2 regions of the Leptodesmis sp. genome follow, and region 1 is predicted to be linked to the other one. Evidence: predicted binding sites of a transcription regulator. Region 1 holds the regulator's gene; the other holds the start of a gene.
What was found. The regulator NtcA, encoded in region 1, controls nitrogen genes in cyanobacteria. The targets are predictions, from matches to a motif close to TTTGTANNNNNNNNTACAAA.

Region 1 (16,378 bases):
ATCATTTGAATATTGATTTGATGCTGGGCGAGCGCCGCAAACATCCGCGCGGCCACTCCGGGTTGGTTCACCATCCCTGCCCCTACAATGCTGACTTTGGCGATCGCCGGATCCACCACGACCTCACCGCATCCTAAATCAGGAGACGCAGCTACAATAGCCTGACGCGCAGATTCCGCATCCATTTGGGCAACAGTAAAGGCAATGTCACGAGTGGTTTCACCGTTGGCTAAGCGGCATCGCTGGGATTGAATGATCATGTCTACACTGACATTATGATCGGCCAGCAGTTGGAAAATCCGAGCCGCCATCCCTGGTCGATCGGGGACATGACGAATTGCCAAACGTGCTTGCTTTTGATCCAGGGCTACACCGCGAACGGGAGGGAGGGGGGAATTTTGGATTTTGGATTTTGGATTTTGGATGGGGGCAGCCTCTTGATCAACGGGAGAAGTATTGACATCGAAGGCCAGACAGAGGGCGGAGATCGCCCGATCACAATCTTCCTCAGCAATCACACAACTGACTTTCACCTCTGAGGTAGAAATCATGCGGATATTCACTCCTGCTGCGGCCAGGGTGGAGAACATTTGCGCGGCCACACCGGGGCGGCCAATCATGCCTGCGCCCGAGATCGAAACTTTGGCAATTTGCTGCTCGACCATCACTTCTGCATCCGTCGCCACTGGAACTCCACCATACAGAGCGGGAATAATGGCATTGGCAACCGCTTCCGCCCGGTTCAAAGAGTCTTTGGCCACGGTGAAGGCAATGTCATTGGAATTGCCCTCATGGATGGATTGAATAATCAGGTCTACATTCAAATCCTGGGTGGCAATCTCGCCAAACAAGCGGGCGGCGACACCGGGACGATCGGGAACACGCAGCAGAGAAACTTTTGCCTGATCGGTATCAAATTCCACGGCATCCACGGCACGGGTCAGTTCCAACCCTTCCAGCGATCGTCCACTCGGCGCGTGGGAAATCACCCAGGTTCCCGGATCCTCCGTCCAACTGGAGCGCACCACCAGCGGCACACCAAAATTACGGGCAATTTCCACGGCGCGAGGATGCAACACTTTTGCTCCCAGGCTCGCCAGTTCCAGCATTTCATCACTGGTAATTTCAGCCATTAATTGGGCATCTGGCACCAAGCGTGGATCTGTAGTCAGAATTCCCGGCACATCGGTATAAATTTCGCAGTAATCGGCATGGAGGGCTGCAGCCAGAGCTACCGCTGACGTATCTGATCCACCCCGTCCTAAAGTCGTGATCTCCAGGTCATCGGTACTGCTAATTCCCTGAAATCCTGCTACAACGACTACTTCTCCCTGCGCCAGGTGACGATTCAGGCGATCAGTTTCAATCCGCAGGATCCGGGCACGACTATACTCCGCCTCCGTGACAATTCCTACCTGAGCACCTGTGAGTGAAATAGCGGGCTGTCCCAATTCCTGTAAGGCCATACTCAGGAGAGCGATTGACACCTGCTCCCCAGTAGACAGCAGCATATCCATTTCCCGACGGCTGGGGTTAGCGGAAATTTCACTTGCCAGTTTAACCAGGCCATCGGTGGTTTTGCCCATCGCTGATACCACCACTACTACAGCATTGCCAGCCTCTACAGTACGTTTAACTCGCTGAGCCACGGCCTGAATCCGCTCCACCGTACCAACTGACGTACCCCCATACTTCTGAACTACTAATGCCATAGCCGCTTCACCAACCCAATATATGAGCCTGCTCAACTCCAGGTATCATTAATCAGTATTCATTAAACCTCAAGATCAGCCTCTCGACCGTTAAACCTTTAATGTGAGAAGAGCAGGACGTAAGCCGGGTTCTGTTCTCCCAATTGCGGTGCAACCAGGGGACGGTTATCTATCTGGATCATCTGTTACCAGATGCCTCAAGCGGACTCGTAAAGATGCAGTACATCCTTACCGGAGCGGGGAAAAGACCAACCGTTGCTCCTGCGGCCTTGCTTCCAACCGGGGTTTACCGAGCCAGCACCTCTCGATGCTGCTGGTGCGCTCTTACCGCACCTTTGCACCCTTACCTAACTAGGTCCTAGGTCCTAGGTGCTAGGTCTTAGGGGAGTCCCAAGTCCCCCATTCCTAGTCCCGAGTCCCTGGTTTTGGCGGTATGTTTCTGTGGCACTATCCTCACGATCGCTCGCACTGGGCGTTACCCAGCAGGTTTGGTCTTTCGGAAGCCCGGACTTTCCTCGGACTGTTGGCACAATCCGCAACCGTCTCGCCTACTCTTCTCAATTTCAGTTTAATCGGGAATGGGGATCAGGAAATGGGGATTGGGAAGTGGTAATCGCAATCAGGCAGGAGAAAGATGGCTTTTAGCGTGGAATTTACTCAAAACTCTGAACTTTCAACTCTCAACTCCCCTACTTTGGATTCCACGGCAAGCCAGCTTTCCAGGGTAGTTTTTTTAGTTCCAGGCGGCAGCGAATTTGGGTACGATCGCCATCTATCAGGGACGTTGGCCCGATGAAACGAAGGGCCAGATCTAAAAAGATCTCCAGGGAATCCACTTGTTCGACAAAACGAACAAATCGCCGTTTTTCAGCAGCTTTTTTGCTCGTTTTTAGCGCATTAAAGTCCAGCAGGGGTTTATCGACTTCTATCTTCAACGCGACAGGGGAATCTTTAGATTCGTTACGTTTCAGGACATCCTCAGCAGTAATGGTTTCTTTTAAGGTGGTTTTTGGAGCAATGCTACTAAAGGGTTGAATTTGAAACAGATCCAGGGTGCTGCCCGGTACGAGGCGGGTCACTCGGCGCGATCGCCCCATTAAATTCGTTAATGCACAATAATCCCAATCAACATAAATAGAATGAGTACTGGATTTATTCTCAATATCGATACTAAATTGTTTAAATTTATCAATATTATCTTTCTCTTTTTTATTCATTTCATATCGTTTATCAAAATTACAACTGATGCCAATTATATCTTGCAATTGCTGATTCTCTAGTTGCGTTTTGAGATAGTCTTCATCTAACTTGACGGTATATTCATCATTAAAGCTGTTAGCTATTTTAAATAGAGCAACACCAATCAGAACCAGATAAGTCGTTAATAAAATAGCATCGGGAAGTTCCAACAGTATCCATTTGGCCTGCTTTTCGTCCTCGCAACAGACCAAATAAATCATCCATAGAGTCGGGTCGAGCAACATCATCGGCGACCTAGTGGAAAGACAATCCTTTTCGCAGAGACAGCAGGACTGCCCTGAAGGCTGGAAAAGTTTTCAAACCAACCTTTTTGACGGAAGAAACCAATCAGGGCAGTGGCAATGCCAAACATCACCGCAAGACACACTGGATATCCCCAATACCAGTTCAGTTCTGGCATATTGAAGGGCGATTTCTCCGGGTTGAAGTTCATGCCATAAACTCCGGCAACGAAGGTGAGGGGGATAAAGATAGAGGACATGACAGTCAGAAATTTCATGACTTCATTCATTTTATTACCTACGGAGGATAAATATACATCCATCAAACTGGAAGCCAGCTCGCGGTAGGTTTCCACCATGTCCAGAACTTGCACTGTGTGATCATAACAATCTCGCAGGTAGATCCTGACTTCATCGCTAATCAGATGACTGCCATCTCGAATCAGGGAGTTGATGGCATCCCGCTGAGGCCAGATGGCTCGTCGCAGGGTTAGCAGTTCCCGTTTCAGATCGTGGATTTTCTGCAAGGTCTGGCGGGTTGGGCTTTCAACCACTTCGTCTTCCAGTTCTTCCAGTTGCTCCCCGTAGACCTCCAATACGGGAAAGAAACCATCAATGATGGAGTCGATCAGAGCATAAGCAAGGTAGTCGGGGCCATTTTTCCGAATTGCTCCTTTACTGGTACGGATCCGATCACGGATCGGGCCAAAACAGTCATATCGGGGTTCCTCTTGCACGCTGAGCAAGTAATGTTTGCCCAGGATAAAACTCACCTGCTCGCTTTCAAAACTTTTGCCATCATCCCGCAGTGTCACCATTCGGGCAATGATTAACAGCTGATCGTCGTGTTCTTCCACTTTAGGCCGCTGAGGCACATTCACCACATCTTCCAGCACCAGAGGATGTAAGGAGAAGACATCACCTAGGCGTTGCAAAATCTCTTCACTCCCTAAGCCTTTCACATCCACCCAGGAAACAGATGTACTGTCTAGATAGGGAGTAATTTCTTCTGGAGTTTCTAATTCCTGCCGCGTCGCGTGAGCTTCGTTATAATCAATCAGCACGATGATGGGAGGGGGTGCCTCAGGATCAATATCGAGGGTGCCAGGAACATCTCCTGGATTGTCATAAAAATAATCCACGTAGGATTCGTCCTCATCCAGTTCGCTGTTCACCACTGGCACACTAAAGGAGCGTGGGCGATTGTCCACCATACTGATTCACCTCAAAGTTGTCAGGTTTGAATTAGTTCTGTGGTTGCGATCTGTCCTGCGATCGCAGTAAGACTTTGCCATTGTCAGCCGCCACAAATTCAACTTTCAAAGGGCCAGATGTAAAGGTTTTTTCTGCCGCCACAGCGCGGAGTTCAATCATCTGATTGTACTCTCGAATTTTCTCGATAAAAGCGATCAGATTCTGCACCCGGCCAATCTGTACCGTATCGGCCACAATTCCCAACCGTTGTGCCCGAAACCCCGCCGCAGCCAGTAAGAGATTAATCCGTTGCTGAATTTGGGCATCGCTCATCGTAGCAGGATTCAGGGAGGTAGCAGCCACTACGTCCCCAGGCTGGAACACCACCTGGTTAAGAATCGCTTCTGCAAACACTTGAATAGGAGCTTCCCCGATCAAGTAGTTCGCTGCCGAAGAAATCCGCACGAGATAGTCCCGACCATTATCAATCTGCCTCACCAGTTGTTCAACTTCGGCTTTGGTAATTTGAATGATTTGTTGCTGTTCCTGCGTGCCTGGTCGCGCCAGTTGGATAGCATTGCGGTTCGCTTCTCGTAAGAGTTGATCTACTGCCACCTGAGCCATTGCTGGATCTACAATCCGCACGACGGCTGAAGCCAGTACCTGTCCGCGCTGAACAGCCACATTGCCCCGCCGCAGTCCCTCTGCTTCCCGTTCCAAGCGGGCAATTTCCTGTACCAGATAATCCTGCTGAGCTTCCAGGCTCTTCAGTTGTTCCTCTCGCTCCCGAATCACGGCATTTTTGGCTTTAATTTCTTCCTCCCCTTCCGCAATTACCCGCAGGCGTTCGGCCTTCAGTTGCTCAATATCCGCTCGAAACCGTAGCACCTGATCGGAGACAGTCGCCAGTTGTCGCTGGTTGCGCTCAAGCTCAGCCTGGGTTTGCAGACGACTGGAGGTAGCTTTGTTACGCTCCACGATCGCACTCTGCAGAGATTGATTAGTTTCCTGGAGTTGCTTCTCCGCCGTCTGTCGCTGAGACCGTGCCTGATTCAGTTCCGTTTCGATCTGCCGCTTCTGGTTGTTGACTGCATCCAGTTGTCCTCTAGCCGTATCCAGCTCACCTCGTGTTTTTCTCAGTCGCCGTTGAATCGATTCCAGTTCAAAGATGCCCGTTCTCAAGGGGCCGCTGAAGCCCAACAGAATTCCCAGTGTAGAAGCGGCGACGACCGTTCCTGTCAGGATCGTTATCAGCGTTGCCGTTCTCCGAGGGCGCAGGTTAAACAAACTGAGGCGAGCTTTGCCCACCCTGGTGCCAATGCGATCGCCGATCGTGGCAATCACTCCACCTAAGACTAAAATCGCCAGAATTAGAATTAGCCCGCTGGACATTTACGCTCCCAACACCTGCTGCACCTGACAAAACATCCAGTCTGGGGCAGTGTATCTACAGCCTACCCTACTGTGAATTCAGTTGGTTTGAACATGAAATGGGGAGCGAAGGGGAACAACTAAGTAAACTGCTGACTTAAGGTTACTGGATTATGGACTGTGATTTTCTTTTTGTGGATGGAGATCATATTGTCCTGACGGAGATCGCCCAGAAGGCGGGTAACGGTAACGCGGGTAGAGCCGATTGCTTCTGCGATTGCCTGATGAGATAACTTGAGGTCGATCGTGATGCCCTCCTTAGTGGGAATCCCAAAATCGCGGCACAGGATCAGCAAAAAGCTAACCAGGCGAGATCCCATATCCCGGTGAGCTAGCGTTTCGATCATCATCTCGGTTTGTAAAATCCGGGACGACAACCCCTGCAACAGTAACATGGAAAGCTCCGGATTGTCTTTCAGCGATTTTTCCACCTGCTCAATGGGAACAGACAGCAACTCGACGGGCGTAAACGCTACAGCGTGATAAAAGCGATCCGAGCGATGCCCTGTAATCAGAGACAACACCCCAAACACACTATTTTCCCGGAGCAGAGCTACAGTAATCTCTTCCCCAGCCTCATAAACCCGTGACAGTTTCACCGCTCCCTTTTGGAGAAAATAGACCCGTTCCGCTGGATCACCCGGAAAAAAGATCGTCTTTCCACGCTCAAAGGCTTCGACGACTGGCGGAAAAGCTCCACCTCCCATCTGACGGAATACCGATGCCAATGGTTTATCTTGCGTCACAACCATGATCCCCTACTCGGAGCGTCCTATTGCTCACAACTGTTGACTCGTTTAATAAAACTCTGTAGTTTAGAATACTTAAACTTACTCCAGTGCCGTTTTTTGTGCTCCTTGTTACAGATTTCAGCTTTTTGGCTGCTTTTCAAACGACTAGAACCCTTAATGTTCAAGGCTGAGGCGGATCATACGCAACTTGAGCCGTAACCAGAGTAAAGCGTTTGCTGTCAAGGTCAGGCAGTTAGCGATCGCGCTGCCAGAGGTTCAGGAGTAGCCCTACTGCCTGACAGAAGCTAAATACCTCAAGATTAACAGTATATTAACCGAAAACGATTGGTTTGACCGTTGTGTCCCATCTTTGAGTATTCTCTTAATGGCTCCTAACTTAACACTAGGTATCTATGCTGGACTTGACAGGAAAAAATGCCCTCGTAACGGGGATCGCTAACAACCGCTCGATCGCTTGGGGGATCGCCCAGCAATTGCATAAGGCCGGAGCGAACATTGGAATCACCTACTTACCAGACGAAGAACGGCGGGTGAAAAAAATTGCCGAATTGGTAGAACCCGTCCAACCCAGTCTATTCCTGCCTTGCAACGTGCAGGATGACACTCAAATTCAGGACATCTTTGATACGATTAAGGACAAATGGGGCCGACTAGACATTTTGATCCACTGCCTCGCCTTTGCCAACAAGGAAGATTTAACGGGCAGTTTTTCAGACATCTCGCGTCAGGGATTTGCCACGGCTCTCGATGTCAGTACCTATTCCCTGGTGAAACTCTGCGGAGCCGCCAAACCGTTAATGACGCAAGGTGGCAGCGTTGTTACCCTCACTTACCTGGGAGGTGTGCGCGTGATTCCCAACTACAACCTGATGGGCATTGCCAAAGCCGGACTGGAAATGAGTGTACGTTATCTGGCGGCTGACCTTGGCCCGCAAAATATCCGGGTGAATGGTATCTCCGCTGGCCCCATTCGAACGCTCGCCTCGTCTGCCGTCGGTGGCATTCTCGATATGATTCGCCGCGTGGAAGAAGTAGCTCCCCTGCGCCGTACTGTCACTCAAACTGAAGTGGGCAACACCGCTGCCTTTCTTTGTAGCGATCTATCTAGCGGCATCACCGGCCAGATTATTTATGTCGATGCGGGATACGAAATTTTAGGTATGGCCTGAGTGCTATAGAAATCGGGTTTCTGGAAGTCGAGTTTGAAAATCCCGACTTCCAGGTCGTCACAACAGATGAGATGCCAACCCGATCGCTCCTCCGGCCAAGACTAACCAGACGGAGCTAATTTTGAAACGAAATACGGCGATCGCACTCAAAATAGCCACAACCAGAGTTAATCCATCCACTAAGGCGGCTCGTCCCAGGGTATAGGTAATTCCGGCCATCAGTCCCAAAGAAACTGCATTCAGGCCATCCAGGAAGTTACTGGCCCAGGAAGACTGACGCAACCTGAGTACCCAGGGATAGACCGCTCCCACCAGCACAAATGCTGGCAGAAAAATACCGATCGTTCCGGCGAGCGCTCCCGCATTGCCAGCCAGCAAATAGCCAATAAAGGTGGCCGTAGTGAAGACAGGCCCAGGGGTAATCTGGCCGATCGCCACGGCATCCAACAACTGTTGAGAGGTGAGCCACTGGTTGCGTTCCACCAACTCCTGTTGCAAAAAGGCCAGCAACACATAGCCACTGCCATAAAGCACACTCCCAATTTTGAGAAAGAACAGGAACACACTCACCCAACTCACGACTGCCCCAGTAGCTGCCGTACTTCCTGCTTGAGCCAGCATCCCGGAAACTAGCATTAGGATGGAGTGAAGGCTGGAGTGGCGGATTTGCCAGTTTTTGACCAGCATGACAGCCAGCCCCAGCAACATCAAAGCCAGAATTTCGTTTGCTCGAATGAAATAGGCAGCGATCGCGACCATATCTGCCAGCAGCGTAGGCCCATCCTTAATCGCTTTCTTGCTCAAACTCCACACAGCTTGAACCACAACCACAATGATCACAGGCTTGATCCCATACAGCAGCCATCCTACTTGAGGCAGGCAGACTTTGATACTGCTGGTAAAGCCCAGCCAACCCCCAGACAAGCAGCATAGCAGGCAGAATAAAGCAACCTCCGGCAATCACTAAGCCACGCCATCCCCCCCGTTCATAGCCGACATGAATGGCCAGTTCCGTGGAATTTGGCCCCGGAATCAGTTGGGTAATGCCCAGCAAATCCAACAACTTTTCCTGACTCATCCAGCGACGGCAATCGACCACTTCTTGATGAATCATGGCAATATGGGCGGCTGGACCACCGAAGGAAATCGTCCCCAATCGCAAAAACAGAGTTGCCAGTTCTATGAGCCGCTGCCGTTGCTCTCGGTGGAACAACGCGGAGTAAGCAATGGGTTCTGGCCCTTCCTGGGGTGTTCGGATATCCTCAGACACGGAGTTCTCCTAGTCTTTTGTGTTTTGTGTAATATGGAGATAGACACCGCGGGGCTGTAACGGTTTCGACGTTTTGGCGAACGCTACATCGTGATGCAGGTCGAGAGCGGGCTACCTCTCGTAAATCAATGGCTCAAACAACGTACATGCGAACAACATCGTACCTTTTGCTCGTAAGCAAGCACTCGTTGCTGCCTAAACACCTCTAACGGTTCGAGCGTCCGTCATTTGACTCCGTTAAGGATGATGGACCAACCTCAACGGATGCGCCAGACCACCGCCTCTGGTCGGTATCTGGCTAAGACCTTACCAGAGCATCCCATCGTCCGGGATAAGAGACGATTCCTGCGCTGAGGGTTAGAGGCGCTAAACCTGTGAATGAACGGTGTACTAATACCCAAGGCGGACACGGGTTCGACTCCCGTCAGCTCCATAGCTTATCCTCATTCATTAGCCGTACCAACAATAGGGATGGAATTTAAGAATGTTCTGAAAGCATGCTTTCCGGGCTGAATAGGTGAGTGGCAGTCGGAAGGCGGAATCATTTATGGCGCAGTCCAACCTGGTGAGGTTAGCAAAGCGAGGAGACACGATCGCGATCGCAACGCTTTTGAATCGAGCTTTTCACAAGCAAAGGGTGATCGTGCAGGTACAGTTGCAGGGTTCCTGTTTAAAGATTTTGCTGGAAGGGAAACCCTTGCCAGACCAGAGTCAGGCGATCGCCCTGATTCATCAGAGAATGCAGCGATTACAACCAGAGCGGATTAATTCAATTCAGGTCTATGGGCGGCAACCAGGAGCGACCAGACCCCTCTGGACAGAAGTGCGGCTCCTGCAAGGGCCAACTTCCCCTCCCGACCGTGAAACCGAATTATCCCTGCAGCCAATCCAACCTGTAGAGGCCCAACCTGTGGAGGAGGAATCCCACAGTCATCTGCAAACGAGCGATCGAGAATCAACTTACCCCCTTACCAGCCGAATCCTCACTTCCCCAATGTCTCTACAACCCAGGACGATCGAGGCAAGAGGTATGAGCGCTCTGTTGACGGGCTTCATGCTGGCGGTGATGCTATTCGTTCTGGGGCCACTGAAAGTACTCTTTCATGGATTTTTGATCCTGGTACATGAGGTAGGCCATGCCGTGACTCACTGGCTGTTTGGTCGTCCGGCTATTCCCAGCGTGAATCTTCTCTTTGGTGGAGGGATTACACTGGTGTTCGGTCAATCGCTATGGCTGATTGTCCTGATTTACCTGGGAATTGCTTTTCTCATTTACCTCTGCCGCTCCTACCCGCGATTGCAAGGGATCCTGGTACTGCTCACCCTGGTTTATACCGTCTGTCTGTTAACACGCACCAACACCATGCTGTCTACCTTGATGGGACATGGCATGGAACTGGTGGCGATCGCAGTCTGTCTTTACTTCTCTACCAGTGGCTACTTCTGTCGCATTCCTGGAGATCGGGCGATCTATGCCATGCTGGGCTTCTTCACATTGTTCAGTGATATGCAGTTTTCCTGGCAACTCAGCCACGATGCCGATTTCCGTGCCTGGTATGAGGGCGGCATCGGCGGCATGATTGATAACGATTTTGTCATTCTCGCTAACGAATACTTTGGAGTGGATTTATCAGCGATCGCCAATATGTTTTTGCTGGGTTGCTTACTGGCTGCCGCGATCGCCTTCCTGGCCTTCCGCTATGAAGCCTGGTGGATACGGGGAATCAGCCAATTATTCCAAAAGCAGGGTTAACTTCCCACCCCAAGCTGCGGCCTTAAAGCTGCACAACCACTTTTCCACAATTTCGGCCCTGCAACAGGTATTTGACGGCTGAGGGAATCGCCTCCAGTCCTCGAAACTCTGTTGGATCTACAGCAACTTTGAGATTTGCGTTGTAAAACAGTTCCAGCAGACGATCGCAGGCACTGGCAAAATGTTCCCGATAGTGGGGCATGAGAAATCCCCGGACCGAAGCGGCTTTCCAGAAGAGTTTTTGATAAATTCGGGGCTGGGTCACCATCTCAAAGGAACTGGTGTACTCAGAAATGAACCCCACAACCACCAGTCGTCCCCGAATTGCCAAATGCTCCACACAGGTATCAAATACTTGTCCGCCCACACAATCAAACACCAGATCAACACCGTTGGGATATTCTTGCTGTAACACTTCACCTAGATTTTCCTCGCGATAGCGAATCACGCGATCGCATCCTAATGCCTGCAACAATGCGGTCTTTGCCTGCGATCCACAGGTGCCAATGACGTGATTTCCAGCGCGTTTAGCCAGTTGTACGGCAATATGGCCTGTTCCTCCTGCCGCTGCTGTCACCAGGACTGTTTCGCCACTCGTCATTTCGCCCACCTGTTCCAGAGCAACCAGAGCCGAAACTCCAGTCGGCAACAGAGTGAGCACTTCCGGTGTCGCGGCTCGCACTTTAATCGCTTGTTCCACCAGAACAGTCTGATATTCCCGGTAGCCGCCTCCCCGATGAATCGTAGCAACCGCATCCCCAACCTGAACGGTAGACACGGCCTGCCCAACTGCAACGACTTCTCCCACGGCTTCCACTCCCAGATCAAACGGAGGATTCAGGTTGACATAGGGAATTTTGCCGCGACAGACTAGCGTATCAAAACCACCATTCACCCCTGCAAACCGATTGCGAATCAACAACTCATGGGGTGACAGAACCGGAATTGGACACTCTGCGATCGCAATCGCTGATTGAAAATCCTGGCTCAACTTCTTGGCAACCAGCTTCCGGTAAGTGGTCATTGCAGAGTCCTCACTTCAGGCAACATTAGCCCGTGCGCCACATTGAGCGGCATAGGCGATTGCCAGCCCATCTGCACTGTCATCTGGCGAAGGCGGTTCTGGTAGGCCAAAGATCTGCATGACCGCCTGTTTCATCTCAAATTTGCTAGCTCCATACTGAGCGACCGCTGCCTTCACTTGAGATTGATGCAGAAAGATCGGCTCTCTTAATCCACAGTCACCGAGAGCCAGTTCAATCACTCCCATTGCCCGTAATACTTTATTCGCATTGGTATTTTCTCGCCCAAAGAACGGCATTTCCAGAGCGGCCACTTGAGGCGTAAACAGTTTGCATAAATCCTGGATATCAGCCCGAATTTGATCTAGACGTTCATACATTGGCGCATTGGCAACAGTGGTAATCACGCCATATTCCAGCGCTCGATCGCCTTGAATGACGCCAAAGCCAATGCTGGCGATTGCCGGATCAATCCCCAAAATGATGCAACTGTTTAAATCCTCGAAAAGATTCATGGAGCTTCTGTTAAATAAACCTTTCTGACACTCTGGTTATAGAGCAATAGTACTACTGGTTCCAGAGATTGTCTGATAAGATTTCGTGATATTCAAGGTTCAAACTGGACAGCCATAAAACTGGTCTAACCTATCCTGGACTCGCAAAACTCTCCGGTGTAGTCTTTTCAGAAGTTTCCTGTAGCACGTCTAATAGCTGAGGTAATTTGGCTACAAGTTTCCTAACATAGGTGCTGAAACCGTGACTTGTAAATAGCTGAAGTACTTTTCTTCTGGCTATATCAGTCGAACCAAATCAATCAGAAAAAAGAAGAGCATTGAACGCTTAACTTGAAAAAACAACCACATCAACCTTGCTCTTCGGGAATCTACCAATTCTGCCGCATTACCATAACCCGGTGCATCGCGAAAACTAAGTTTCCTCCTCAGAGAAACTACGGTTTTGCAGGCAATCAGTTGCAAAGATAAGTTGAAATGCAATACGTGTGCAACAGGAATGCAACCCAGGTAAAGCAAGATGATGATTAACCATTTTGAATATCATCAACCTTGACATCAGTAAAGCCACCAAGTCGTTGCAATCAAGGCAACAAGGGGCATTCTTGATCTGAAATGTAGAGCAATTAAGTAGAACCTATTAGCCAAGGTGTTAGTCATGGTAAGTGGATGCGCGATCGATATCAGACAGAATAGTTGGATTCATTGGCTGCCTCGGATCAGCGATATGAAGCCCAGACCAGCCAGAACTTTTGATTACAGCCGTGCAGTTCCTGGAGTGGACTACAGTTTTGACAAACTGGGCGAAACCGACAATAGAGGATATATGACGGCTCAAAGAAGAGGCGTTAATGTAGGGGACTATATCCTGTTAGCGCCAGCAGGTGTCGTTAACAAGTATCGAATCCAGAAATTAGAGTATTACTCATCTCCTAATGATATGTGGATTGCTTTCCTGAGCAAGGTAGGCAAATAATTTCCATGCCCCTCAGTTTGCTTTGTAATATTCTGGCTAATTTTTGTTCCTCAAGACGTATGGCTATTAGCCACCTATACGACGGGGAGCATCTAATCATCAATTTCCCCTCAAAAAGACCAGCCTATCCAATGGAAGTCAATTTCACCCAAGCTTAGGTTAAGATATATGAAGAAATAGTTCTTCATAAAAAATTTTCTATTCCTATGCTGACCTCAACGGACTTCAGTGGGCTAATTAACGATCGCTTCTTCAAAAACTTCTTCCCCATTCCACCCAGTAATGATCTGAGCTATGGGAAGACCACCCCAGACTTTGTGCTGCCCAATATTACCCAGGGTGGCACCATTCAGTTATCTAGCTATCAACAGCAACAACCCGTGATTCTGGCATTCACACGCATTTTTACCGAGAAGCAGTACTGTCCTTTCTGCTTCCCTCATATCAAAGCCCTGAATGAGCATTATCCAGAATTGCGCGATCGCAACATTGAACTGCTGATGATCACCAGCACCGATGAGCAACAGAGCCAGATTGTCGTGCGAGATTTAGGCTTGCAAATGCCCCTCCTCAGTGACCCCAGTTGCCAGGTATTTCGGGCTTACCAAACAGGCCAGGCATTAGGCGCACCCCTGCCAGCTCAATTCGTCCTCGATCGCCAGGGTCAATTACGTTACAAGCATCTGTTTTCATTCTTAGACCATAATGCCAGTGTAGAAACCCTGCTGGCGGTTCAGGTATAAACCAGGCTTGCCTGGAGAACTGAGGTTTCCATAGGAGAAACTACGGTTCTGAACCTGGATGAAGTTCAAATTGAATCTGAAAAAACAGGCAGAATCTGACCAATGATGTAAACCGTAACTGATATCAGCAGGGATGTATGAGCCCGATTTCTTCTAAAACCCCTTCTTCCCCTTCTGTTCTGTCTGCCCCACTTCAGTTCGCCCAACAACCGTTCCTGTGGCTGCGTGCTTTCTGGAAATTTTCCCGCCCTCACACCATCATTGGCACTAGTCTCAGCGTCCTCGGCCTCTATCTGGTCGCCCTCTCTACTAGCAACGCATGGTCCAGAGCCATCACCCCCCTGCTCCTCGATCCCCAATCTCTCCTCCCCACTCTCCTCGCCTGCCTCGGCGGCAACGTCTACATCGTGGGCTTGAATCAACTGGAAGATGTCGAGATCGATCGCATTAACAAACCCCATCTTCCTCTGGCATCGGGGGAATTTTCCCGTCCACTAGCGATTGCGATCGTGCTGGTGATGGGAGTGCTGGCGATAGGACTGGCCTGGTTACAGGGGCCATATCTGCTGGCAATGGTGAGTATCAGCTTGCTCCTGGGAACGGCCTATTCCTTACCACCTATGCGTCTGAAACGGTTCCCCTTTTTAGCCTCATTGTGCATTTTTACCGTGCGGGGTCTGGTGGTAAATGTGGGATTGTTCCTGCATTTCAATTCCGTTAGGGAGCGGGGATTGGAAATGGGGGATTGGGCAGCAGGGAGTGGAGAGCGGGAATTGGGAGGGTTCTCATTCTGGGAAAACCTTGCCTTCTCGTTGCCACCCGTTGTGCTGGCGTTGACCTTGTTTATTCTGATGTTTACATTTGCGATCGCCATTTTCAAAGATATTCCTGATGCGGAGGGCGATCGCAAGTACCAGATCAGCACCTTTACCCTCAGACTAGGTCAACAGAAAGTTTTTAATCTGGCTCGCTGGGTATTGACAGTAGCCTACGGTGGCATGATCTTGGCGGGATTGGTTGGCCTACCAGGAGCCAATTCCTGGATACTGGTCATCACTCATTTACTGGCGCTTGGGTTATTTTGGCAGCGCAGTTTCCAGGTCGATTTGCAGGATAAAACATCGATCAGTCGTTTCTATCAATTCATCTGGAAATTGTTTTTTGTCGAGTATTTGATCTTTCCCATTACCTGTTTATTGCACTGGTACGGCTATCACTGAGCCAATACACTATTGCAATAGTGCAGCAGTAGCGATAAGCGATCGCAAATTTGCTGCTGTCGTTGCTGAAGAGTATTCTCCTGCCGAGCGGCTTGTAGAAATAGTGCGTCCATCTTCAATAACCGCAGTTGCTTGTCAATTTCTACATTGATCGACTGCAATCGATGCTGCAGTTCCGGTTCTAGACGCTGTAAATCCAGGTTCCAAACTTCAGTCTGGAAATAGGTCTGTAATGTAGCGATCGCGCTTTTCACGCGAGAAGCATCTAAAGGACCAATCAGAGTCTTTTGTAACTCCTCTATTGCCTGTTGCAAGTGCTGATAGGGCGGCTGATAGACGGAAGGTAACATCTCATGGAGATAACTAGGATATCTTAAACATACCCTGTTCAGGGCTACCTCCTGCTTCAATTTGAACCAGATGAGAGAGATGCCTCAGTTCCTTGCTGGGATTGCAGAAACTCTCGGACAACCTCTTTGACATCCCGCAATTCTCCTTCCACTGCGTAATTCAGACGACGCATCTGATCAGCGGTGATCAGGCCCTGCAGTTCGGCGATCGCCGGAGCCAGAGTAGGATAGCGCTTCAATGTTTCCTCTCGCACGATCGGCACGGCTTCATAAGGTGGGAAATGGCGTTTGTCGTCCTGTAGAACCACAAAGCCGAGACGCGCAATTTGACCATCAGTGGAGTTGCCTGCCGTGAGATCAATTTGCTTTTGTAATAGCGCCCGGTAAATCAGACCCAGATCCATAATCTGAGGCGGTTTGGCAAAGGTAAGATTGTAGGTTCTTGCCAACCCTGGTAAACCATCTTGCCGCTCAGAAAACTCATAGCCAAAACCAGCTCGCCATTGGGGAGTATATTGAGCCGCCTGAGATAGGGTTTGCAGGTTATATCGTCTGGCTTCATCCCCCCGAATCACGATCGCAAAGGTATTTTCAAAGCCCAATCCCGGCATCACAGCCAGCTTGAAGTTTTTAGCATAGCCCTGCTGCAATTGCTGAAATAACACTTTGGGATCGGCGGGAATCTTTTGATTTTCAAACAGCTTGCTAACGGTTGCTGCCGTCCCTGTGTACTCGATATAGGCATCAATTTTGCCAGCCAGGATCGCCTGATAACAGACATAGGAACCGCCCA
Region 2 (16,378 bases), on a different contig from region 1:
AGTGGCAGTTATGGTTGCTATCAACAATATGGAGAATTTGTTTTGCTTCATTCTTATAAAGACAGAAAATAGAACTCTTCTCTTCAAAGTCTGAATTAGTTGCTACAGTTTTTCTAGAATTTATCAACATTTTATGGGATTAACCAAGATTAACCAGGCTAACCGGAACCTGTTCATTGGGCTGGATTTGGGAAACGGATATGAATATGTACTAGCCATTGTTGGTGAGGGCTGGAATGAATGAACTGAGCTTAAGGTATCCATTACCTTAGTCATTCCATGTATCACTTTTTTATTCAATCCTCAAGGGATAAAATCTTAAATTTATCCTCATGATGTTAAGTAACAGGAGCTATTTGGGTCGAATGATAGACAATGGCCCTGATTTAGGAAAGTGGATAGCGAAGGTGGCATAGCCGCAAATTGGCGTGAGCTATAGTGTTGGTCAAGTAGCGAGTAAGGTGAGCAGTGCCTACCTTACCCCAGGTAAAAAATGGTAGGGTGGGCGATCGCTCACCCTACTTTTTGTCTAAGGTAGTATGGAATTAGTTCCCTGGGGCTACAAGTATGACACTGGTGTTTGAGACTACTTTCTGCCGCCGACCTTAGAGGATGTTTTAAAGGCCTGTCTCTTTGTCACCCTAGCGACTGAAGTCGCGGCTATCCGGAGAAAATGTACCGACGCAGGTTGAGTCTGTATTGGCGGACTTGGTAAGTGTAGTCGCAATTTTAACCGCTGGATACTAAGTTGAGAAACTCTCGATGCTTGATTGGGGTCAGAAGAACTGGAAACTATCTGGCTGGGGGTTCGGATGATACAGATTTCACAAATTGGGTTACGTCGCTTCCTGGAAATTGTGACTGCCGCGATCGCTACAGTGACCAGTTTTTTGCTGCTAGCTCCTCCAGGGCGAGCGGCAAATGAGGTAGTGTTCCGATATGGAATTTTTCGTCGTCGGTTAGCGGTTGCAGAATTGACCAACTTTGCCAAGACGGGCGAGCAATCCAGAGTGTTGCAGAAATACCTAGAAACGACGAATAGCAATGCAGAGTCAATTCGACAAATTCTGAATCAGCCAGTGGATGTCGATCGCAGCACTCTCAATGTGGCCCTGAAAAATCCAGCGGCTAACTTACTGCTGGATGAACTAGGCCATATTATTCAAACCCCTGACAATAAAATTCAGGGCAACAAAGAAGCACTGAGGGAGGCGGTCTTAGCCTCTGCCTCTAAGGACAACCAGTTCACGCTCTTAGAAGTCATTCAGAATTACCCTGCTGATGAAATTCACCTGGATGTGAAACGGGCGATCAAAACTTACAACACAGTCAGCAAGTTCCAGAAGCCTGTGGAAGGAGCATTGGGACAAATTAACCAAGTGCGTCAGATGCTCAAAGACCGGGGAATTAATTTGCCGGACTTTTTGAGGTAAGATAGTTGGCTGAGACAATCTCAGGCTTGCATCTTGAAATAGTCAAGATAAATTAAATACCATTGACTATGCATTTTCCTTGGAAGTTCCCTTTTTCTAATTCAGAAGCAAGAAATTTATATACATCTACCAATTCCAGCATCAGTGAAAAAATATACCCACGTGCTGTTAGACTTCCAATTGCATGTGTTTTGCCCGTTGCATAACGCTATGGCGAGCCAAAGAGCACTGATGACCAATTGAGGATCATTCAACAACAGTTGTAAGTCGCACTTGATGCTTTCTGGATTTAATTCGGATCCCGTTTTTGCAAATAGTTTCCTAGCCGTTGCTGAGCACCTGAGGCCCGCTGACTTGTTTGCTAATTCAACGACTTGACATCGAACAAGCCCCGATCGCGAGAATGACGTTACAAGTCGGGTTCAATTTTGTGATAGGTTCTGCTATCTGTACTGTAGCGCTGATAGCCCTTGTAACCTGTGCGATAGCCAGATGATAATTCTCGCCAGTAAGCTTCTTCAACCGTTAGATCGAAAGCTTCCGCATCTACCTGTTGTTATTTTTCTAATTCGTTGTCCACTCCACACCTATTCTTACAATCTGATTTTTAGTGTGTAACTTCCTCCATCAGTCCTGTTGATGAATATCTGAATTACCTCCATCTAGTGGGATCTAAACCAGTCTTAGGAGTAATTACTGTTGAAGCAATGGTACGTGCGCTGATTTTGCTGCCGTAATAGAATGAAGTTCTTGATCAAGGCAGTAATCATTTGTCTCTACTGGTTTCCATCCTGGGGTAAATCGGAGCAGAAACCAGATGGAATGTTGTAAAAGCAAGGGTTAGAAGGTTTCAACCCGTTATTCTATTATGGATTAATTGTTTCACTATCTTATTGTTTCACTCTGATGAAAGTCAGTCCCAATGCTGGATAGATTTCGACTATCGGATGAAGAAGTAACAAGAAAGCCGAGATAGACAGCATAAACTCGCTCTATACTGAAAGAATTGGGTATCAGAATGAGTGTTTTATGTCCCTTGATCAGACTTCTAGAGCCGATCGCATTCTGGTAGTAGATGATTCACCAGATAATTTATTTTTGATTCAGGCTACTCTAGAAGATGATGGGTATCAAATCACTCTAGCTAAGAATGGTAAGACCGCTCTAGCCCTGGTAGATAAGCTTCTACCTGATCTGATTCTACTGGATGTGATGATGCCAGAAATGGATGGGTATGAAGTGACCGAACGGATTCGCCAGAACCCTAAACTTCCTTATATTCCTATTCTGCTGATTACTGCCCACGAACATTCCAGCGTTGTAAAAGGGCTGGATATCGGGGCAGATGATTTTATTCGCAAACCTGTTGATATTGATGAACTACTGGCTCGGGTACGATCGCTCTTACGCTTAAAGCACAGTATTGATGAACGAGAACAAATAGTGCGCCAGCGCGAAGACTTCGTTTCCCGGTTGACCCATGATTTGCGCACACCCCTAGTTGCCGCCGACCGAATGCTATTGCTGTTCCAACAGGAAGCCTTTGGTGTCCTGCCCCAAGGGATGCATGAAGCCGTTGATAGCATGGCTCGCAGCAACCATAAGCTATTGCAAATGGTGAACACTTTACTGGAGGTGTATCGCCATGAGGCAGGATGCAAAACCTTAACGTTTAACCCGGTTGATGTTCAGGAATTAGCCCAGGAAGTTATGCAAGAACTGAAACCCCTGGCGGAAGAACGAGGTCTCAAGCTAACTGTGGCAGTTGAGCAGGGTTCGCAAGCGGCCACAGAGGGGCAATCGACCACAATAGTGATGGGCGATCGCTTAGAACTGCATCGCGTCCTCACGAATCTGGTTGGTAATGCCATTAAATTCACTGAGCAAGGAGCGATCACCATTCGTGTGGCTGGTGCGCCTACGAGTGGTAAATCAAACCAGCCTAATCAAAAGATTTACGTTACGATCGCTGTACAAGATACTGGAGTAGGTATTCCCGCTGAAGAGCAGACAACCCTATTTGAACGGTTCCATTCTGGTGAACATAAGCGTTCTGGAAGCGGCCTGGGGCTGTATCTTTCTCGCCGAATTGTGGAATCCCATCAGGGGACAATTAACGTGCGATCGCAACCGGGTGAGGGGAGTGTTTTTACGATTCGTTTACCAGCAAAAAAGTAGAATGGGCATGGAAACTTTAAGCAAAATTATGCAGAGACGGCTCCAACAAATTCTTGCGTGAGTCCTTGAGAGCATCCCAATCTTGCAAGACTCATTTAGCAACAACTTCTCAAGCTATGGAATAGGTGATTTGCTTAAGCCGGATGTCTTGAACGGTACAAGTCCAGTTTTCAGGGGGCGAAGCTATAGCAATATTGGATATAAGGTGCACCCTTACCGGGGGGGAGCAGGTTCGTAGGGAGCATAGCCAGGGGATGACACTCGCTCAGGAGGAGGAGGCACTGGCTCATAGGGTGACGGAATAACGACACTGGGGAAGGGGAAAGGCGTTGGGGTAGCAGGGGAATAATACCCCTCTGGAGTAGGCATTGGAGAAGCAGGGGAAGTTTCTGGAACAGGACTGCTCCCTGGATAGGATCGCTCAGGATAAGGGGGGGCAGAATTCGAACCATCTCCAGGATAGCCTTCATCGTTAGTAGGGGCAGATTGACGCAACTCCTCCGGCACCATCCATCGCTTCAATGCTTCTTGCTCAGCTCGCTGACGAGCCAGTTCTGCCGCCCGAATTTGTGCCTGCCACCCACCGATCAGTGATTGGGCTTGTCGGTAGAGAGCACGCCCCGGAGCAATGGTTGCTAAAATTTGAATGGCTCCACTGAGATTTCCTTGATTGGCAGTAGCAGAAGCTTGATCGAGAATCGGCCGGTCTTCGATCGCTTGAATCTTATATGTCCACGTCCCAATCAGAGTTTGCGCTTCTGGTCGGAGTGGACGCTTCAGGCCAATTCGTCTGGCTTGTGCGATCGCCTCCTGCAACGCTGCAACCGTTCCTTTCTCGGCAACTTTTTGAGCATAAATAAGATAAGGCCGATCTTCCATTTTCTGGGCTTCTGCCGTCCAGTAGGCGATCAGGGTTTGAGCTTGAGCGCGACGGGGGCGATCGCGACCAATTTGCTGGGCTTGCAGTTGGGCCAACTGTTTTGTGAACAGCGTGGGCACCTCACCGACAATCCAGGCCGATTGTAACAGCGTCAAATCCTGTAATTGAGCCTGCCAGTTCTTTAAAGCCGTCTGAGCCTGTTGATAAAAGCGGCTTTCGGGTTTAATTAAAGTCCTTTAAATCAGCAATTTTTCCTCTGCCAGAATCCAATTCTGGCTTCGCATGGCGGTTCGAGCTGCCCTTGCGATCGCCTCCCCTTGTTGCCAATATTTTTTCCATTGAGCAATCTCGGTCTGTGCATCTTTATAAAGAGGACTGCCAGGAGGAATCCGGCTGGCTAACTCAACAGCCCCTCTTAAATCACTTTGTTCTATCTTCTTGCGCGCCGCTAACAGGATGGGATGAGACCACTCAGCAATTAACCGCTGTGCCTCTGAATATAGGGAGCGATCGGGAGCCCATTGGCTGACCAGTTCTAACCCTGCCAGAATCTTAGATATCTCCCCGGAACGGCCTGCCTGCTGGGCACAGTAGAGCCGATCCATATCAGTAGATAGAGGTGAGATAGTTTTGCAGTCAACGGTTGGAGGAGGTGTAGTCAACCACCAGAAGGCTAGTCCGCCAATTCCTCCAAAGACAGAGCAGATACTGAGACCAATCAACAACCACAACCATTTCCCTACCCTAATCTCACGTCGAGAAACAGGACCCGAAAGTGGATCAGGAATTTCTGATTCGATCGACAAAGGCGGTTCCAGGCCAGACTGCGCCCTTACCTCTGCAGGATTCAACCCATCAGGGTTATTTAGTCTAAATGAGTTCGATCGCTTCCCCACCATGTTCTTAACTCCTCACATCCAGGACTGCCTGTCTCAGCCAAACCTGAGGTAACCTCATTAAGGCTTCCTATTAAAACCAACATTCCTAGTCACCAGCACTCATCAGGGTAACTAAATTAAGTCGAAAATTCACCCCAGTCCAGTGTCAGTGAGTTTATCTTGGCTCTATAGATTGGCCTCCTGGCAGTTTCTTTCATAAAGTTTTCAAATCAACCAAAGGATCTGAATTAAGAGGGCGTTTGAAAAGTATCTGGCGTTTAAAACCGCGACTACACTCACCCAGTCTGCCGACACAGACCCAATACAATCAAGATTTTCAGTAACCTGCGTTGGCAGGTTTTCTCCGGATAGCCACGACTTCAGTCGCCAGGGTGACTAAGCGAAATTTTATCTCCAGGATTAAATTTTTACAAAAATTGTAGAATTCTCTGAGTCGGTACTCTCAATATTTTTCCTATACGGAAAATAGACTGACTAACTCACCCCTGACTGTAATTCACTGAGTTAGATAGATACTCTACCTAAAAGAGTAGAATCGATGGCTGGCCTTGTTATCTGGTACTAGACGTAACGACCGGACAAACCGTGTCTGCTGTGCCGCCCGGGGGAATTAATCCAACAACATGAGGAACAGGGCGGGGTGTATACCCAACCAGAGAAGCGCCCTTAAAAGCTAAGGATGTGCTTGCTCCCGAATCTAGCATGACCGCATCCCGGAAGCCCGCTTTAGCCAGAGCTATGCCCAAATCCACTGAACCAATGGGTTCAGTGGACACCCCGATTTGCGGTTGTCCTTGCTGGTTAATTCCCCAGAAGGCACGGTGACGCAATTCGTTGACACTGTAGAGTTTGCCAAAGCGTTCCAGGGGTTGGGGTTGACCACGATCAACCAACCAGCCAGCAGCGACAAAGGCATCCGTGACCTCTGGCATTTCAGCCTGAATCCCTTCTAAGCTATTGTGCTTCTGGGGATCAAAGGGAATAAACTTCACTGCACTTGGCCCAATTAACACCAGTGGTCGCTCTTTAAGAAATGGGATTTCACCCCGTTTACCAGGAATAAACTGTCCATGACTTTGACTATAGACTGGCCCCAACATCTCATTAGAATCAAGCATTTCTAGAGAGAAGAAACCTCCATCTACAGCGGCGATGACTGGGGTTCCAGCAATAATTTCGGGAACCTGGCCGCGCGTATTGGCATGAATCGTAACGGGTCGCCCGCCAGCAATGAAAATGAAGGGCGTATTGTCAATGGTGGCATCAAGGCGACGCACCGGAGCAGCAAAATCGAAGCCAAGGTTAATAGGAGCGGCTTGTGGACCTTCCCAGGCAATATCAACCATTTCCTCCATGCGGGACTGGCCAATGCGTCCGATCGCAAACAGGTTCCTAGACTGTCCTGCCAGTTGCTCGTCGTTATCATCCATTGTCAGGGCAGCCGCATAACCTGCTGCCTCTACCGCTTCTATTGCCGCCTGATCAAATTTTCCTTCAGGATAGACAAAATATCGAATAGGCACTCCCAATTGGGATTCTAAAATTTGTTTCGACTGTTGGGTTTCAATCCCCAATTGCCTGGGAGACATCCCATCCATCACCTTATGCGTCACGCTATGAGAAGCGATCGTGATCAGGGGATCTTTTGCCATTTCCCGCAGGTGCTCCCAGGTTAGACTGGAGCGACCCATTTTTTTACCCACTTTGGCAGTATAAATGGCGAATACCGCCGGATAGTTATACTTTTTGAGCAGCGGATAAACGTAGTCGTAATGACCCTTGTAGCCATCGTCAAAGGTAAGCACAATGGGCTTGGGGGGTAAGGGCGCACCCGTTCTTAAATGGGTGACGAGCTGATCCATGCTGATAGGCGTTAATCCCTTCTTTTTAATCAGCTTTAAATGGCTTTCAAACTCTTTCGGGGTGACATCAAAAAATACCTGCTTTTGCGGCAGGATATCGTGATACATCATCACGGGTACCTTGGCCTGCCGTGCCAGGGGATTGATGTCGGGCAAGGGAGCAGGATTTAAATAAGCCATTATCTGAGGAGCGACCTGTCCCAACAATGCACCCATGCCGATCGCGGGTTGCTCGACCCAACTAGCCGTCTGAGAAACATTGCTAACCAATTGTGCAAACCCACCAGAGCTATCCACCGTTGTCGTTCCACAGTTACCAGTGAATGGAGCCGAGCGAGGCGATGAAACGCCATCCTCTGAGGATGGATAGGATTGGGTGGGATCCTCCGTTGGGCTGACATCCGGCTCTCCAAACTGATTGGTAGATGGGTCAAACCCGTGGCTCTGACTGGGCATCCCATAGGGAGTTTGATTTGCTTGCCCAGACTCTACGCTCTGACTGGGTATGCCATAAGGAGTTTGAACCGTCTGTCCAGACCCTGAATAGGGAGTTGGGTAAGCTTGGTTAGATACTCCATAAGAGGAGGTTTGAGAGTAGACTAACTGTGCTTCTACCAACCCGCAGCACGTAGCAGATAGAGTGCTGGTGAGAACCAGTCCTAAGACTTTGAAACTACGCCGAATCTTAAAAATTTGACTGAGCGATCCGACACTCACCTGAGGCACAGTTGGCATAGTTAATGAAACCTACAGAATCTCTTAGACAGATCTACTCCATAATGAGGGAGTTGTCAGTCTTTTTGCCTTTAACTTTCGCAGAATCTATAAATAGCAGAATCTATAAATAAATGTTTTAGATTCAAGGGAAACTATATATAAGTAAAAATAATAAACAGCAGAAAATTATAGACAAAAATCAATAGGACCTTTATTTCCCTTTCGATTCCTGATGACAATTGGGTCTCAGTGCAAAAAAACAGAAGGTTTTGTATTGCAGAATACAGAAAAGGTGGTCTGAAATTGGTGCAATCTTAATGAAATATTTAACCTCTTCAATTTGGTTCCCCCAGCCTGATCTGCAATGACTTAAAAAGACTTCGGACTTGCTAATCATCTGAGTAAATACACCCTCAAACTTCTAACTGCTGATGCAATCCCTCAGCAGTTTCCTGATCTTCTCCGTGCAGAACTTCTTTGCACCCCTGTTTTCATTCGTCTGGAATCTAAAATGATGTCTAAACGTAGCCGTAGGATGCTTTCGATCAGGAAGCATCAGCACATCCCTGTGAAAGCTATTCCCTGGCGATCGCTGGAGTGGTATGCCAGAAAGCTGTCTCCTAGTGCCCAGGCATGTATCCCGATCGCCCTACTAATTGTTCTTATCTGGGGCTATGCCGCTATTGCCATTTCTGAACCTGTGCCCAAGTTGAAAGATGTGGCTGAAATGGCCAAAGAACTGAAGGTCGGCATGGATACCATGTGGGTCATGGTTGCGGCCTTTCTGGTGTTTTTCATGAACGCGGGCTTCTGTATGTTGGAAGCGGGCATGTGCCGTCAGAAAAACGCGGTGAACGTACTGGCCAAGAATTTGATTGTATTTGCACTGTCCACTATTGCCTTCTGGGCGATCGGCTTTGGTCTGATGTTCAGCAATGGTAATGGCTTCATCGGGGTCAGTGGGGGCTTCTTCTTAACGGGTGCTGATAATAGCCCTGCAACGGGAGATGACTATCAGGGTATCTTCAGTGCCCTCAACTGGACGGGGGTACCCCTGGGAGCAAAGTTCTTCTTCCAGTTGGTGTTCGCAGGAACTGCCGCCACGATCGTTTCGGGTGCTGTTGCAGAACGGATCAAGTTCGTAGACTTTCTTGTCTTCAGTTTGTTGCTGGTGGGAATTTCCTATCCCATCACAGGTCACTGGATCTGGGGTGGGGGCTGGCTTGCCAAAATGGGCTTCTGGGATTTCGCTGGCTCTACAGTTGTTCATGCGGTTGGCGGTTGGGCTGCACTTATGGGTGCTGCTATCCTTGGTCCTCGGATTGGAAAATACAGGGCCGATGGTACTCCTAATGCCCTGCCCGCTCACAACATGAGCATTGCCACTCTGGGGTGCTTAATTCTGTGGTTAGGCTGGTTTGGCTTTAACCCTGGCTCCACAATGGCCGCTGATCCCAATGCGATCGCTCACATTGCTCTGACCACCAACACCGCTGCGGCCTTTGGCTGTATTGCCGCCACCATTACTGCCTGGACTGTTTTGGGTAAGCCTGATCTTTCAATGGTGATCAACGGGCTGCTGGCTGGGCTGGTTGCCGTAACCGCCCCTTGTGCTTACATTAATGCCGTATCAGCCGCCGTTATCGGGATTGTTAGTGGGGTTGCGATCGTGTTTGCGGTTGGCTTCTTTGACAGACTCAAGATTGATGACCCTGTTGGGGCCATTTCTGTTCACCTAGTTAACGGCTTTTGGGGCACTCTGGCGGTAGGGCTATTTGCGGCTGGAGACCAGTTCTACAAAGGTGGCCCAGTCGGACTGTTTTATGGTGGCGGGATTAATCAGCTTTGGATTCAGTTCCTGGGTAGTATCACGGTCGGTGGCTTCACCGTTGCAGCCTCTGCCATCTTCTGGTTCATTCTGAAGTCGACCATGGGAATCCGGGTTACCAAGGAAGAAGAAATCCTGGGGCTGGACATCGGCGAACATGGGATGGAAGCCTATGCTGGCTTCGTCAAGGAAAGCACTGGCACGATTGGCGATGTCATGCCGTCCAGCTCAATGGCTTCCAGTTCTGGAGAATAGCATCTAGGCTGCTCCAGGATTCCTGTGGGCGAGTTGTCGCCGGAACGCAAGCGATACAGAAGAAAGGAGTTGGTATCAAAATACCAACCCCTTTCTTCTAAGAGAAATTTATCGCAATCCTACGGAGTCACTGCTAATATTTTTTGCCTGGAAAAAACTCAACATGGGCACAAAAGGCTTTGTAACATACGATACAACTCCTGATGGCCAATAGAATCAAAATCAACCTCAATGAATCATTGAGGTAAACAATAGCTGATGGCTACCTGACTCTATAGAGTCAGTCTAAGGATGACAAAACTCCAGACCCTCAACATTTCTAACGCTGGCGATAGGGCTATGGTGCAGCGTTGCTTGTTTATGCTGCTTTATCTTGGCTGCTGTACTGCCCAGTCTGCTTGACGGAAACTTTTTTGCGAGGATTTTCGGTGAACGATGGCTAAACTTAAATACAAAAAGAGGCTTAGGAGCCAGAAAAGACGAGGTTCTGGCTTTTATCAGTGGTTGTCCTCATTTGGGCAGTTCTGTACCTGCCTGAATGAAACTGGCAGTACCAGGATGGGAGAGCGATCGCTGCTTAAGTTGGGTGTTACGTTTTGTATCCCAATTCTAATTCTAACCATTTTGAGTCTGCTAGGGGGGCCGATGGCAGAAGTAGCCTCAGCCCAAACCCCGGCAGGTGGGAAAAGTCCCTACGATGCGATCAATACGGGAGACACAGCCTGGATGCTGATTTCTACAGCCCTGGTGCTGTTCATGACTCCGGGGCTGGCCTTTTTCTAGGGTGGCCTGGTGCGATCGCGCAATGTGCTCAACATGATGATGATGAGCTTTGTGTCGATGGCGATCGTGGGCGTCACCTGGATTTTGTGAGGTTACAGCCTTAGTTTTTCTCACATTGCCTTAAACGACAAAAACTGGGATACCGGGATTGGTAGCTTTATTGGTAGCCTCAGTTGGCTAGGACTGAACGGGGTTGGTTACACTCCTGATCCGGTTTATGCTACTTCCATCCCCCACCAACTCTTTATGGCTTACCAGATGATGTTTGCCATTATTACAGTAGCGCTGGTGTCGGGTGCGATCGCGGAGCGGATGAGCTTCAAAGCCTACGTTGGCTTCCTGCTACTCTGGTCTACCTTCATCTATTGCCCGATGGCTCACATGGTCTGGGGCAGAGGGTGGTTGGGCTACATCGGTGCATTGGACTTTGCTGGCGGAACCGTTGTTCACATCAGTTCTGGTGTCTCAGCTCTCGTGGCGGCCTGGATGCTCGGCCCTCGTAAAGATTTCACCGTTAAGCCGATCCTTCCCCACAATGTCCCCTACGTACTGCTGGGGGTAGGAATGTTGTGGTTTGGCTGGTTTGGCTTTAACGGGGGAAGTGCGATCGGGATTGGTAGAGATCCATCAGCAGTTCCCTTGGCAACGGTAGCCTTTGTTGCTACCACTGTAGCTACTTCAGCCGCAGGTTTGGCCTGGATGCTGGTGGAATGGTTTACCAAAGGCAAGCCAACCGCTGTTGGTATTGGTAGTGGATTTGTAGCGGGCCTGGTAGGGATTACACCAGCCGCTGGCTTTGTCACTCCCATTGCGGCTATCTTCATTGGTGCAGTAACTTCCCTCTGCTGTTTTGCTGCCGTCAATATCAAAGCTAAGCTCCAGTTTGACGATTCGTTAGATACCTTCCCAATTCACGGCGTAGGAGGAACGATCGGAGCCATTTTGACAGGTGTTTTTACTACCAAAGTGGTCAATGGATTAGGTGCCGATGGTTTACTGTCTGGTAACCCTGGCCAGGTACTGATCCAAGTTGTTGCGGTGTTGGTTGCCTATGTCATTGCAGCGGTAGGAACCTTTGTGATCTTGAAGATTGTTAGCTTGTTCACCGATCTGCGGGTCAATCCTCAATTTGAGGAAGAAGGGCTGGATATTCACGAGCATGGTGAAGAAGCCTACGGTGAAAGTCTGGCTGGTGAAATCACATTTGCCACTAAACTTTCTGACTAAGAGGATGCTTTAAAAGCCTGGCTCTTTGTCACTCTGGCGACTCAAGTCGCGGCTATCCGGAGAAAACCTACCAACGCAGGTTACTGAAAATCTTGATTGTATTGGGTCTGCGTCGGCAGACTGGGTAAGTGCGGAGTCGCGGTTTTAACTGCCGGATACTCTTTAAACGCCCTCTTAGGCAATTTCTGCAAAAGTTGATCCCCGCAAATTGTATGGGTATAGCATGAGACAGTTCCCTTGTACTAAAAGGTGAAAGTTAGCGTTTAAACGCTGTGCTTGTACAAGACTGATCCCTTTCCTGGAAATTTTCTGACATCTCCTGGATCGATCGCATATTAAGCTATTTCAAATTTTTGGCTGGTTTGGCTAAATGACAGCACCCTTAAATGAGATCGCTTCTACAATCAGAGGCATTGTCTTGAATCTGCTTCACGTGTTTAAGAGGCGTTTGGTTACTGTTTTCAGGTGGGCCATCCCCGTTAGTGTGGCAGGTGGATTGGCTTTTGTTGGTATTTATATACCACTGCAACGCGATAGCTCTACCGCTTTGTCCCCGGTGAATGCAGTGCCGGTAGATCGTCCGCAGGTAGCAACAATCGAATCTGGACTGGGACCACGGCATCAACTGACCTATCAACAATGGGTTAGTGTGCTGGAACGAGAGGCTACTGTTATGGCCGATCAGCGTCCCGATCGCTTGAATATTCTTCTAGGAGATTCTTTAAGCTTGTGGTTTCCCAGCCATCTGTTACCGACCGATCGCACCTGGTTAAATCAAGGGATTTCTGGTGAAACCTCTTATGGAGTGTTGAAGCGCATCAAGCTGTTGGACAAAACCAGGCCCCGGATTATTTTTCTCATGATTGGTATTAACGATTTGATTCGGGGAGTTAGCGATGAAACCGTGTTGGCTAACCAGCGGGAAATTGTGCGCTATCTAAAACAGGCTCATCCCACAACCAGAATCGTGATGCAGTCAATTCTGCCTCACGGCGGCGATCGTACCTTGAAACAATATGCGGCTCTTTCTTCGGTTAATGCCAGCGAACCGCAAAAACCACCTGTTTGGGTAGAGCGGTTGCCGTACCTATCTAACACGATGATTCGGACGCTAAATCAACGATTGGCGATTGTGGCACAGGAAGAAGGAGCTGAATTTCTGGATTTGCATCCCCTATTTGTCGATAGTCAGGGAAATCTGCAGGACAGGTTCACAACTGATGGACTGCACTTGAGTCTGGCAGGATATCAGGCTTGGAAATCGCAACTGGAGAAAATTCCTGATAGTCCGCCTCAAGCTGATATCCCCTCTCTATAGAAATAACACTTTTTCAGCAGAGAGTGTCAAGATTGAAGCGGAGACCAGTTATTCCGAATTCCTATGCCGGAACTGCCAACCTCGCTCGCTCAACACTATCACGAACGCACCAAGTACGACCCCAAAACCATTAACGCTAAAAGCAAACCACTAGACTGGACTCAACAGCCCGTTCCTTTTAAGGAATACAAAATAGGGGTTTCCTACGATCTAAAACCGTTTTTAACTGAAAAGCTGGATAAATTTGCTAGCGATCCGGTTGGGAGTTGGTGGAAACGCCTCTCTCAAATTCTATTTTTTAGCTACGGATTGACAGGCATGATCCCTACCGTGGGGGAACCCCACTACTTGCGGGCGGCTCCTTCAGCAGGCGGCTTGTATCCAGCGGAAGTATACCTCATTTCCCGCGGAACGCCACTTTTACCTGCGGGTTTATATAACTATCAGGTGCGGACGCATTCGTTGATTCACTTTTGGGACAATGATGTCTGGACAAAACTGCAAACGGCCTGTTTTTGGCATCCCATTCTGGACAATACTCAACTGGCTTTAGTGGTGACTGCTGTATTTTTCCGATCGGCATGGCGCTATCAGGCGCGAGCCTACCGTCGGATTTTTCTCGATACAGGTCACTTGTTAGGCAACATAGAACTGGCCTGTGCCATTAATGACTATCGCCCCCACTTAATTGGCAGTTTTATGGATGAGGCTGTGGATCAACTGCTTTATCTTGATCCAGAACAGGAGGGGGCGATCTCTGTTGTGCCGCTGGCTAATCTATTGGAGGTGCGACAAAATCTCCCATTAGCTAAAACCATTATTTCGGCCCCTACCCAGACCTCTTTCCCATCCATTTCCGACGATCAACTGCTGGCGTATTTTCATAAGGTCACTCAGATCCCGTTTGATACGAATGCCAAAGTGAACTGGAAACTACCTCCCGTGGAAGGGCAGCGAACCGATAAATATAACTTTCCGTTTTGTACTAAGGTCTCTACCGTAGTGACCCCCATCAACTGGGGTAAGGGGCTGACTGGCTTGGAAAATACCATGCTGAGGCGGCGTTCTACCCGGTCTTATACCGGAGATGCTATAACCCTGACAGAACTGAATCAGTTGCTGGATTTCACCTATCAATCCCATCACTATGTTGAGCAGGGATTGGATGGCAACCCGGATTATTTTGACCTTAGCCTGGTGGAAACCTTTATCGTTGTATCGTCTGTGGAGGGGTTAGAAGAAGGGTGCTATTACTATGCTCCAAAAGCCCAGGAACTCCGGCAGATCCGCTTTAAAAACTTCCGGAAAGAGTTACATTTCCTCTGCCTGGGTCAGGATCTGGGCCGGGATGCCGCTGTGGTGCTATTTCATACTGCCGATTTAAAGACGGCTGTTGCAGCGTATGGCGATCGTGTCTATCGCTACCTGCATATGGATGCCGGACACCTGGGACAGCGGCTCAACCTGGCAGCCATCCACTTAGGACTGGGAGTGAGTGGTATTGGCGGCTTTTATGATGATCAGGTGAATGAAGTCCTGGGCATTCCCATTGATGAAGCTGTTCTCTACATCACGACTTTGGGCAGACCCCAAACCCCTTAAAAACAAATGCCCCAGCTACTGCTAGCTGAGGCACAAATGCGCTCACATCTATTCGAACTCAAGAATTTAGCCAGGTGAAGGGAACCTGTAATTAGCCGATGTAGTTTGCTTCTGCTTCCAATTGACGAACCAGACTCTCGTCTCCCTTCGCTCTTGCTATTTCAAGACGGCGCTGTAGATTCTTCTGTAAATTACTACGATGAGTTTCAGAGATGTTTGTTAAATTTCCTTGACGCTTTTTGTTCAACATGGACTTTTCCTTCGCCTTGCTTGTGCATTTGCTATTTTTTCTATCCTAGCATTTCAGGCAAAAACGGTAGTTTTTGTTACTGAAATGTCACGATGATCGACAAGTTGAGGGCCAAATGAGCCACAGTGAGATATTAACGCTATTAACAGACTTTGGGCTGAGCGATCCTTATGTGGGAGTGATGAAAGGGATCATTGCTCAGGTCAACCGCTCTTTGACGGTAATTGATTTGACTCATCACATCCCGCCCCAAAATATTCATCTGGCTCGGTTTGCCCTGATGACCGCTATGCCCTATTTCCCTGCTAGAACGGTACACGTAGCCGTTGTCGATCCAGGCGTGGGCAGCGATCGACGTCCGATTGCGGTAGCCTTTGGCTCAGATCCAAATGCCCCCATGGGATTCTTAGTAGGGCCAGATAATGGCTTATTCAGTGGGGTATTGAGCCAGTATCCAGTCCTAGAAGCTGTGGAGCTAACCGAGTCTCAGTACTGGTGGACGGCTACTCCCAGTTCGACCTTTCATGGCCGGGATATTTTTGCTCCAGTCGGTGCTCATTTGGCTAGTGGGGTGCCTTTGCAGAAGTTAGGTACGACGATCGCGGTTGACTCGTTGGTGATGCTCCATTCCCTAACCCCACAACGAACGAAACATACTCTCACGGGTTGCATTCAAGCTGTGGATCACTTTGGTAATTTAGTCACTAATATCCCGGCCAGCGAAGTGAATGGACAAACCTGGTATGCCGCAGTGAAGGATGTTACAGTTCCGGGCAGAAAAACCTATAGTGATAGTGCCCCCGGAGAGTTACTGGCTTTTGTGGGAAGTCACTCCTGGGTGGAAATTGCAGTGAACCAGGGACACGCTCAATCGGTGTTAAACCTGGGGATTGGAGATGCCGTGCAAGTGATTTTGCATCACCCACATTCTTCACAAGGAGATTAGTAAGGAGATTGACAATGACATCATCCTTAGAGCCAGGGATTTATCAAGGACAGTTTGGAGAATTTACAATTACGGAGCGAGATCGCTGGGAAGTCATTGTTTACCGCAGCGGTTTGGTACTGGCGGCTGGTTGCTTTGTGATTGGTACTGGGCTGGTTCTGGGGTCAGAAAAGCTAGATAGTCACCCGCACATTTTGAGC

Region 2: the regulator NtcA is predicted to act here: its motif matches at 8,238-8,257, upstream of ACUVQO_RS02360 (ammonium transporter).

Annotation. Positions count from the first base shown of each region.
Region 1 is NZ_JBRAGO010000011.1:25,658-42,035, reverse strand. It holds gene ACUVQO_RS04100 (aspartate kinase) at 1-1,712, opposite strand, end outside; RNA gene rnpB (RNase P RNA component class A) at 1,818-2,267, opposite strand; gene ACUVQO_RS04090 (hypothetical protein) at 2,402-3,199, opposite strand; gene corA (magnesium/cobalt transporter CorA) at 3,196-4,407, opposite strand; gene ACUVQO_RS04080 (DUF3084 domain-containing protein) at 4,439-5,779, opposite strand; gene ntcA (global nitrogen regulator NtcA) at 5,899-6,570, opposite strand; gene fabI (enoyl-ACP reductase FabI) at 6,963-7,739, shown strand; gene ACUVQO_RS04065 (chromate transporter) at 7,797-8,579, opposite strand; gene ACUVQO_RS04060 (chromate transporter) at 8,524-9,009, opposite strand; RNA gene ssrA (transfer-messenger RNA) at 9,060-9,445, shown strand; gene ACUVQO_RS04050 (hypothetical protein) at 9,557-10,762, shown strand; gene ACUVQO_RS04045 (zinc-binding dehydrogenase) at 10,785-11,786, opposite strand; gene ACUVQO_RS04040 (crossover junction endodeoxyribonuclease RuvC) at 11,802-12,299, opposite strand; gene ACUVQO_RS04035 (hypothetical protein) at 12,955-13,272, shown strand; gene ACUVQO_RS04030 (peroxiredoxin-like family protein) at 13,479-14,015, shown strand; gene ACUVQO_RS04025 (homogentisate phytyltransferase) at 14,153-15,235, shown strand; gene patD (heterocyst frequency control protein PatD) at 15,229-15,585, opposite strand; gene ACUVQO_RS04015 (glycine betaine ABC transporter substrate-binding protein) at 15,642-16,378, opposite strand, start outside.
Region 2 is NZ_JBRAGO010000006.1:11,891-28,268, reverse strand. It holds gene ACUVQO_RS02390 (DUF1830 domain-containing protein) at 1-130, opposite strand, end outside; gene ACUVQO_RS02385 (alpha/beta hydrolase) at 813-1,433, shown strand; gene ACUVQO_RS02380 (sensor histidine kinase) at 2,463-3,611, shown strand; gene ACUVQO_RS02375 (hypothetical protein) at 3,825-4,646, opposite strand; gene ACUVQO_RS02370 (hypothetical protein) at 4,728-5,213, opposite strand; gene ACUVQO_RS02365 (polysaccharide deacetylase family protein) at 5,942-7,987, opposite strand; gene ACUVQO_RS02360 (ammonium transporter) at 8,538-10,052, shown strand; gene ACUVQO_RS02355 (hypothetical protein) at 10,557-10,835, shown strand; partial or broken gene ACUVQO_RS02350 (ammonium transporter) at 10,938-12,062, shown strand; gene ACUVQO_RS02345 (GDSL-type esterase/lipase family protein) at 12,559-13,380, shown strand; gene ACUVQO_RS02340 (SagB/ThcOx family dehydrogenase) at 13,444-14,982, shown strand; gene pirA (arginine synthesis PII-interacting regulator PirA) at 15,074-15,232, opposite strand; gene ACUVQO_RS02330 (SAM hydrolase/SAM-dependent halogenase family protein) at 15,348-16,178, shown strand; gene ACUVQO_RS02325 (DUF2301 domain-containing membrane protein) at 16,193-16,378, shown strand, end outside.